Regions from separate parts of the Halomonas sp. PA16-9 genome, predicted to be linked through region 2. Evidence: predicted binding sites of a transcription regulator. Region 2 holds the regulator's gene; the other holds the start of a gene.

What was found. Region 2 encodes FliA, which starts transcription of late flagellar genes. Its sites were predicted from a motif close to CTAAAGTTNNNNNNNNNNCNGCCGATA; they were not measured.
Region 1: a site for FliA is predicted at 2,176-2,202, ahead of FDY98_RS14205 (DUF4019 domain-containing protein). Genes of this name have one in related genera too.

What each region holds. Positions count from the first base shown of each region.
Region 1 is NZ_CP040451.1:3,054,068-3,058,450, reverse strand. Features, by position in the region: gene FDY98_RS14225 (GNAT family N-acetyltransferase) at 1-158, opposite strand, end outside; gene FDY98_RS29555 (GNAT family N-acetyltransferase) at 328-675, shown strand; gene FDY98_RS14215 (LysE family translocator) at 672-1,307, shown strand; partial or broken gene FDY98_RS14210 (class I SAM-dependent DNA methyltransferase) at 1,318-2,058, opposite strand; gene FDY98_RS14205 (DUF4019 domain-containing protein) at 2,260-2,667, shown strand; partial or broken gene FDY98_RS14200 (NfeD family protein) at 2,873-4,229, shown strand; partial or broken gene FDY98_RS14195 (slipin family protein) at 4,276-4,383, shown strand, end outside.
Region 2 is NZ_CP040451.1:137,595-141,977, reverse strand. Features, by position in the region: gene FDY98_RS26425 (hypothetical protein) at 1-26, opposite strand, end outside; gene FDY98_RS00665 (OmpA/MotB family protein) at 50-637, opposite strand; gene FDY98_RS00660 (motility protein A) at 652-1,548, opposite strand; gene FDY98_RS00655 (RNA polymerase sigma factor FliA) at 1,589-2,290, opposite strand; gene FDY98_RS00650 (flagellar protein FlhE) at 2,317-2,748, opposite strand; gene FDY98_RS00645 (hypothetical protein) at 2,774-3,346, opposite strand; gene flhF (flagellar biosynthesis protein FlhF) at 3,343-4,383, opposite strand, start outside.

The DNA.
Region 1 (4,383 bases), 600 kb from region 2:
AAGGAAAATTCAGGGACAAAACAGTCGGAGAGTAATTGAATGCGCTTAGCCTTGTCAGGTATTGCGCTCGCGAATTTAGCGCCGAAAGCTTCTTCATATAGCTTAGCGACAGGCCCAGCCTTCTCAAGGTTAAAGCCTTTCTGAATCAGAACGTTCATATACTGGCTCCTAGATTCAAAGAGAAATGACTATTGGTCACAGACGCAGTGAATTAATTTTTATTTGCAGGGATGAGGCAACTTCAGTAGTGGATGAGGAATTGCCGCGGGTCTTTGGTTCAATATCATAAAGGGGGGATGCATCGTTAGTACCTTCACTGATAATGGCATGATGGGTACCTGTACCGTAAATATGTGTGCTAATTTGAATTGGTCTGGTCGACCGCATGCAATCATTGAAAATGTGATTGTTTCCAAGGATCACCGCAAGCAACGTATCGGTAAGGCCAATCTTAGGTGTGCTATAGACTTTGCCCAGCAAGCTGGCTGTTATAAAGCGGCGCTTATGACGAGGTCTAAAGACCCCGCGACACAGGTTCTACGAGTCTTCAGGATTCAGCCCAAGCAAGCAGAGGTATCAGGTAGGGTTCAATGCATAACGCCCCATCCGATGCGCACGCACGGTTTTGCCATTAATACGGGTAAGCGTAAGTTTTGGGATAGGAGAGAGACATGATACCAATCGAAACATGGATGGCTTTCACTGCCGCATGCGTTTTAATAATTCTAGTGCCGGGGCCTGATAATATACTCGCCGTTAGTCGTGGACTTAGCCAGGGGCGTCTAGCGGCTTGTGTCTCCAGCGTAGGAGCTGGAATGGGGCTGATGGTGCATGTGGTTGTCGCTTTTCTTGGTTTGGCGGCTCTTATCCAGACCTCTGCCGTTGCCTTTAGCGCCGTTAAATTGATTGGGGCCGGGTATTTGATTTGGTTAGGTATTAAAGCATTACGTTCCAGAGACTTGATTGCATTTTCATCGCATCGTCGTTTGTCTTACCGCGTGGTTTTAACCACTGGGTTTCTAACCAACGTGCTTAATCCGAAGCCCGCGCTATTTATCTTGGCATTTATTCCTCAATTTGTATCGCCGGCGCAGGGATCGATTGCGTTGCAAACGCTATTGCTAGGTGCTTGGTTTGCTTTTATGGCATTCGCTATATTCGCCGTGCTGGGTCTCTTTTCATCTATGTTTGCGCGCTGGTTGGAGAGTCGTCCGCGCGTAATTCAAGGCCTGAATATGGGCGCTGGAGCAATGTTCATTGCAGCGGGGTTATCAGTGATATTTCTTGAGAAAGTGGAGAACCGCTAGTCGAAGACGACTAAACCTTCACACAGACAAAAATAGCGTTTCCAGAGGCGTTATCCCAGGGATGATTTTTTCATAGTTGTGCTCAAACACATGAACCTCAAAGTGAGGCGCTAAGAGTGCGCTTAACTCCGCAAAGCTGACGGCTACCATGGGGTGTTCGTCGTTCCATAGCTGTGTTCCTTCAGCGTTGGCTTTTTCAATGCTGAGCCTACGCGACTGCTTTTCACCTTGGCCACTGTAGTGCCATCCCGAGCGGAACGTGAATAAATCGCTTTCTTGTTGGGCGCTGTGTTTAACAGATAAAGCGTTATCGATTTTGTCTTTATCGACTGCGTTAAAACAGAAATACCACCAGACTTGAGGGCACAATGAGCACTGGATATACACGCTTTTAGCTTTTCAATCCCATCGTTGTAGTGGATTGAGTATAAAAAGCAGGTGATTAAGTCTTGAGGCTCGTTGGCCTTGAAGTCACTCATGTCTTGCAACGTGAAGTGTGCTTCTGAGCAACGCGTGGTGGCAATATCCAGCATGGGTTGATTAATATCAAGCCCGCTACTGGCGTATCCAAAATCAATAAAATGGCGCACGTGTGGGCCGGTGCCACAGGCTAAATCTAGGTGTGTCGTTCCGCCGTTACCGAAAATCTGATGCAGCTGCGAATGGCGTGGCTTTGCGCTTGATAGTCGATATCCACGCACATCAAATCGTAGTAGCCAGAAAGGTCGGTATAGAGGGCATTGACGGACATAGTGACCTAATAGTGGCTACTGAAATAGGGTGGGTGGCGCATAGTAAACGAGCGAGTAGGGTTTGAGAAGCAGGCACAGCTTGGAGTTTAACGATTACGCAAATACATCTTGCAGCCCTAAAGAAACTCTGACGATGACCGATATATACCTAAGACCATCGAGATTTCTCTGGTCGTTGCTAAATGCCGAGAGTGCCCGTTATGCCGAAAATGCTGATCTTTATCATCACCTTGCTTCTCATTCTGTCTAACCAAGCGCAGGCAAACTCGAGTGCGGCAGAGGCGGCGGCGTTGGCGTGGCTAGAAGCCATCGATAGTGGTCAGTATGAGCAGGCATGGGAATCGTCATCTTCACTACTAAAAAAGCCGCTTTCACCGCACATGTTAGAACGGACGATTGGTGCAGCGCGTCGTGACTTTGGTGCGGTTCAGTCGCGTCGGCGAGTAAGCGTTGTCCGCGAAACCTCTATGCCTGGGGCTCCAAGAGATGACTACGCGGTTTTGACGTTCCAAACACGTTTTGAAAACAGATCATCGCAGATTACGGAAACCATCACTCCTCACTTGGAAGAGGGCACGTGGAAAGTTAGTGGTTATTACTTGAACTAACCGACTCCTCAAAATATTGCAACCACCTCTGGTTTGCAGCATCGCCTTGGTTCAGGCTCCTTTTCCCCTCGAATCCTGCCATCACGTTGTTCATGACGAAGCTCAATTTGGCTGCTACGTTGAGTAGATAGCCTTGTGTATGTTGCTATGGATAGGCTGCAGATTCAGACGGGAATGTTCAAGGCGTTGAATGCGAGGAGTGGGTATGCAAACCCTTTCTCTCAAACCGCACTGGCTCTGGTTGATGGTTGCCGGTTTGCTAATGGCTACTATGTCGTTTACATGGCAGGCCATGGCACAAAGCGCTTCACCAAGCGTTCTGGTGCTTAATATTGAAGGCGCCATCGGCCCGGCTACCAAGGACTACTTTGAGCGTGGGCTGGATAAAGCCCGCGAGCAGGGCAGTGAGGTGGTGATCGTCGAGCTCGATACCCCCGGCGGGTTGGTCGACACCACCCGCGACATGATTCGCGAGATGCTCAACGCTGACATTCCCGTGGTGATGTACGTTTTCCCCAGTGGTGCGCGAGCGGCAAGCGCGGGCACCTATCTACTTTACGGTAGCCACGTGGCTGCCATGGCCCCCTCGACGCATCTCGGCTCGGCCACGCCGGTACAGATGGGCGGTGGGCTGCTCGGCAGCGATGAAGACGAAGAAGATAATTCGGCTGAGGAGTCGGATGGCGAGGGCAGCGCCATGGAACGCAAGGTGATGGAAGATGCGGTGAGCTTTATCCGCAGCCTAGCGGAACGCCATGATCGCAATGCCGATTGGGCTGAAGAGGCCGTGCGCAATGCGGTCAATTTCACTGCCAGCGAGGCGCTGGAGCAGAACGTCATCAATGTGGTGGCGCGCGATCTTGACGATCTCCTTGAGCAGATTGACGGCATGAGCGTGGTCATGGAAAGTGGCGATGCTACGCTTGAGACCGCAGGCCTCACCATTGAACGCTTCGACCCTGATTGGCGCACCCAGGTGCTATCGCTGATCACTAATCCCAACATAGCCTTCTTCTTGATGGTCATCGGCTTTTACGGGCTGGTTTTCGAGCTGGCCAATCCCGGCAGCCTGTTCCCGGCACCATTGGCTTGATTTGCTTGCTGCTCGCCCTGTTTGCGTTTCAGGTGCTGCCGATTAACTACGCCGGGCTTGCGCTGATGGTGGTCGGGCTGGCGTTGATGGTGGGTGAGGCATTTAGCCTAGCTTCGGCGTGCTGGGGGTTGGCGGCATCATTGCCTTTGTACTTGGTTCGGTAATGCTGATGGACGCGGAGCATCTTGCCATTTCGCTACCACTAATCGGTGGTGTGGCATTGGTGTCCGGGGGGCTAATGCTATGGACGTTAACACGCTTTGCAACGCTGCGCCGTCGTCCGGCACACACTGGCGCGGAGCAGTTAATCGGCGCAGATGCGGTTGCACTGGATGATTTTGAGACCAGCGGCCATGTAAGGCTGCATGGCGAGCGCTGGAACGCAGTGAGCGATGTGCCAGTCAAACGAGGTGAAAAGCTTGTGGTGGTGCGCCTTGATGGCTTAACGGTATATGTGACGCCCCGCTAGTGCCCACTTTCTGACATAACCGACCCACAGCTAAACGAGGTGTCCAATGATTATTTCGTATTTAGTTCCTGTCGTGCTGGTGGTGATGTTGATCGCCGCCTCTATTCGCATACTGCCAGAATATAAACGCGGCGTAGTGTTCTTTCTGGGGCGT
Region 2 (4,383 bases):
AACGACTGCAACCGCGGGTGGTACATGGACACAAACGTGGCCTCGCAATCTATTCACCCTCGACCTGCTGCCTTAGCAACAACTCTACGCGACGGTTGGCAGCTCGGCCCTCCGCCGTTGCGTTCGGTTCCATGGGTTGGGTGTCGGCATAACCGACGGCCCGCATACGAGAGATATTGAATCCTTGGCGCTCTAAATGCCTCACCACAGCGATAGCCCGCGCTGATGAAAGCTCCCAATTAGAGGGGAAGCGGGCCGTTGAAATAGGCACGCTGTCGGTGTGGCCTTCTACCGAAATCTGACCGTCAAAACGGGTCAGCACATCGATAAGGCTTTCTACCACCTCTTGCCCACGGGAAGTCAGTACAGCTTGACCGCTGGGAAATAAAAGGCTGGTATCAATACGTAACGTGACCCCTTCACTCCCTTGCGAAACACTGACACCGGGGATGTCGAGCCCATCAAACTGCGGCTGAACCCCTGAATGGCGGGGCTGAATACCAGTGGCTAGAGACGCCAGCGGCAATGATGATACAGCGCTAGCCGAGCGCATGAAAGCAGTATCAGCCGCCTCACCGCCTCCCGGCGGTGTCAGTGAAAGCAGCAGCACAAAGAGCGTGATTAGCAGCGTCAGCACATCCAAATAGCTGGTTAGCCAACCCTCGTCACATCGCCTGGCGACGGCGTCATTTCCAGTGCGTGGCGCGTATCACGGTCAAGCATCGGCCTACCCTTCGCCGCCGCACTAACCGACGAATCAGGCCTTGGTTTGACGCTGTTATCACGGATCTCATCGTGATAGTTAGCTACAAACGAGTTGAGGGTCTCTTCAATAAACGACGGCAGGCGGCGCTTGGTAATCAGCGAAATACCTTCCAGCACCATGTTCATGGTAATCAGCCGCTCTTCGGTGCGGCGCTCGAGTTTCACCGCAATCGGCTTAAACACCAAGTTGGCGAGTAAAATGCCGTAGAAGGTGGTGAGCAGGGCCACCGCCATGCGCGGGCCGATCACCTGCAGGTCGCCTGCGTCCATGACTTCCAGCATATTGACCAGCCCCACCAGGGTGCCGATCATGCCAAATGCGGGTGCGTAGGTGGCCATGGTACGGAATATTTGTGCCTCGGCATGCTCACGCGCTTTAAGACGGGCAATGCGCCAACGCAGCATGTCAAAAATTTCATCCTCTTTGGTGTTGGCAATGACCAGTTGGATCCCGGTACGCAAAAACGGGTTTCGGGTATGCTCCAACTCGCGCTCGACAGCACGTACATCGCCCTTAAACCAGAGTCGCGACATATCCACCAATTCGCGGATATCGTCACGCATATAGGTATTTTCGCGCCGGAATACCAAGCCCACCAACCGTACGACGCGGAGCACCTCTTTCAGCGGATAGCTGATAAAGGTTGCCGCTAGGGTACCGGTCACCACAATGGCCAAACCCGGCAAATTGATAAAACTTTCAGGGGACTCTGCGGTGAAAAACAGCACGCTCACCAACAGTAGTATGCTGGCAAATATGCCTATCAGCGTCGAAGGGTTCATCCACGGCTCCTTGCCGGTCACAAGTGAGTAAAAAGAGGTGTTATGCCGAGTCGTGTAAACGCGCGCGTAAGCGGCTGACGGCTTGGCTGTGCAGTTGTGAAACGCGTGACTCCGTGACGCCCAACACAGCCCCTACTTCCTTAAGGTTGAGTTCTTCTTGGTAGTACAGCGCCATTAGCAGCTTTTCACGCTCTGGCAGCGCTTCAATTGCCTCAATCAACGTTTGTCGTTGCTGGCCGTCTAGCAACTGCTCGAACGGTGAATTAGCCAATTCATTATTGCTAGGCTCGCCACCATCGGCCACCAGCTCTTCAAACGGCAACAGTTGACCACTGTTAGTGTCGTTGAGGAGCTGCTGATACTCACTCAACGGCATTTCAAGGTGTTGGGCGATTTCGTTCTCTTCTGGTGCCCGTCCGAGCTGTTGCTCTAATTGACGAACGGCACTGTCAACCGCTCGCGCTGAGCGGCGCACGCTGCGGGGCAACCAGTCGCGGGTACGTAATTCATCCATCATTGCACCGCGAATACGCTGACTGGCAAACGTCGCGAACGTTGCTCCCTGGGTGGCATCGAAGCGCCCCAGTGCTTCCAGCAGCCCTACCATCCCGGCTTGAATAAGGTCGTCGAGCTCAATGCTGGCTGGCAAACGGACCTGAAGCGTCAAGGCCTGACGTCGTACCAGTGGCATGTATTGCGTCAACAGCTCACTCTGTTTGATCCTGCCTTGTGCTGTGTACATCCTCTCGCCTCGCGGCTATCCAGCCTTCACTGATAGTTCACAATCATTTGCAGCCCCTGGACACGAACAGGCCGCTGCCCCGGACGTAAAGCGAAGCGAAAATGCAACGGCGCATCCGCGGCAAACCCCGCCAGGGCAGTGGTAGTCCCCCGCATGCCGGTTAACGCAACGCACTGCTCAGGATGGCACAGCCAAGCGTTTAATAGCGCACCAGGGGGATATTGAAACTGCCAATGAATACGCCCGAGCTGTGCTGACTCCACATTGTTAGCAGCAGCGGGTGGGGTAGCGTTTTGACTAGCACTTGCCCTATCACTCATCGCTACCATCAGACCTGGTATCTGGCTGCTCCAGCTACCGGGTGTCGCCTGAGCGTTTCCCGTTAACCCTGCTAGTAGACACCCTGTCAACAGTACTGGGCTCAGTAGCAGTCTACCTCTTAATAGCCAGCTTAGCATGCTTGGTCTCCTCAGCAGAGTGCGCTCATCGTGCAAGTACCAACAGCTCCATATTTAAGTAGTAATCAGCTGCCTCACGCAAGTTATTGAGCAACCCTTGACGCGGCAAATGCGGCTCGTGGAGCGCCAGCAAACGGCGCGGCCCGCCACGCTCATGTAATTGACGCAAGGTACGGAACATGGAAGCAAAGGTATCGGCATCGCTACTGATCCACAGTGCCCAACGGCTGTATTGATCGCAAAGTTGGGCTAGGTCGGCCGTTTCGGCCATGACGATATGAATATCCCAATCCTCAGGATCACCGGCCCAGCTTCGACCTAACGTCGACCACTGCCCTAATCGTGCTTTAACCTTGTTCACCTGGGCTGCACCACTACCCGGTAGTCCGACCACAATAAGCGGAATTTTGGGCCGGTGCGCTACCACCGTTGCTGGCTCTTCCACCGCTGCAGCTGTCGGCGTTAACAGAGAGGTAGGCTGTTCAGGTTCCGGCACGTGTTCTGCCGCCGCAACATCAACTGTACCCTCAGCTTGCTGCTGTTGGCGCTGCAGGTTTGCCCACTTGCGTAGACCCGATGCTTGATCCTGTTCGCTCACGCCACGCCCTCTCGACTAACACTGCCCATTTGACGAATCGCATCTCGTGCCATAAAGGCGTAGACCAGTGCATCAAGCATGCCGGTATCGCGGCGGCGACGGCTGTTGCCTAATAGGTTGAGCAGATCGCCACGCAGCGTCTGCGCCTCCTCATCATCAGCAACATCGAGATGCCCGGCGACCGATGCCACACCGCTGGCCATCAATAGGCGAACTTCAGCATTAAGATCCCCGCTATCGGCCTCTTTTAACTGCTGCCACGCGCGACGCGTCAAGGCGGCCAAGCCTTCGCTTTGCAGCTGGGTTAACAGCAGTGAGAGCACCTCTGCTCCTAGCCGAGCGGGGGTAAGCCAGTAGCGGCGCGCCACTACTTTGGCGCTTTCCGGATCACGAACTTCACCGAACCAGGCGAGTAGAGCCGTGCCGCTGGCGTCCTCGACTTCGGCGTAGGCAGTCCACAGTTGCACCGATTGGCCACGAAAACGCACGCCCACATGGTGCGTTAGCACACTGTCACTAAATAGCTGGCGGATAGATTGACGTTCGTGGTGAAAGCGTAACCGATGACTGGGGGCCACTTGGCTGACCCAGGTCAAGTGCTCGGCTTCCAGCCACGCTAGTGCATCCGGTTCAGGGAAGCGCGGCAGTAAGTGCACCGCTACGCCGCTCGATGCCGACAACGCGGCTAAGCGTGGCTGCCATCCTGCGGCGTGGCGATGCTGCAGCCAGGGTAGCGCCAGCCAGGCACCATCCGTGTCCAGGCCAATGTCCGGCATTGCCCAGTCGCAGCCGCGCTCATTGCGCCGCGGAAACCACGCCATCCCTAAGGTGGTCTTTGCCGCTGGATAACCGGCAAGTAATGCATCCAAATGCGTTTCCTGCAAACGACTAGGCAGCGAAGCTAGGTTCCAGATCTCTTCTAATTCCGCAAACCCCGTGACGCGTTGGCGCAACCTCGCCAGTAGCGACGACAAACGACGCCCTTGGCCCAGGACATCCCGCGACCAGCGCGGCATTCCCATCGGCGCATCGGCACT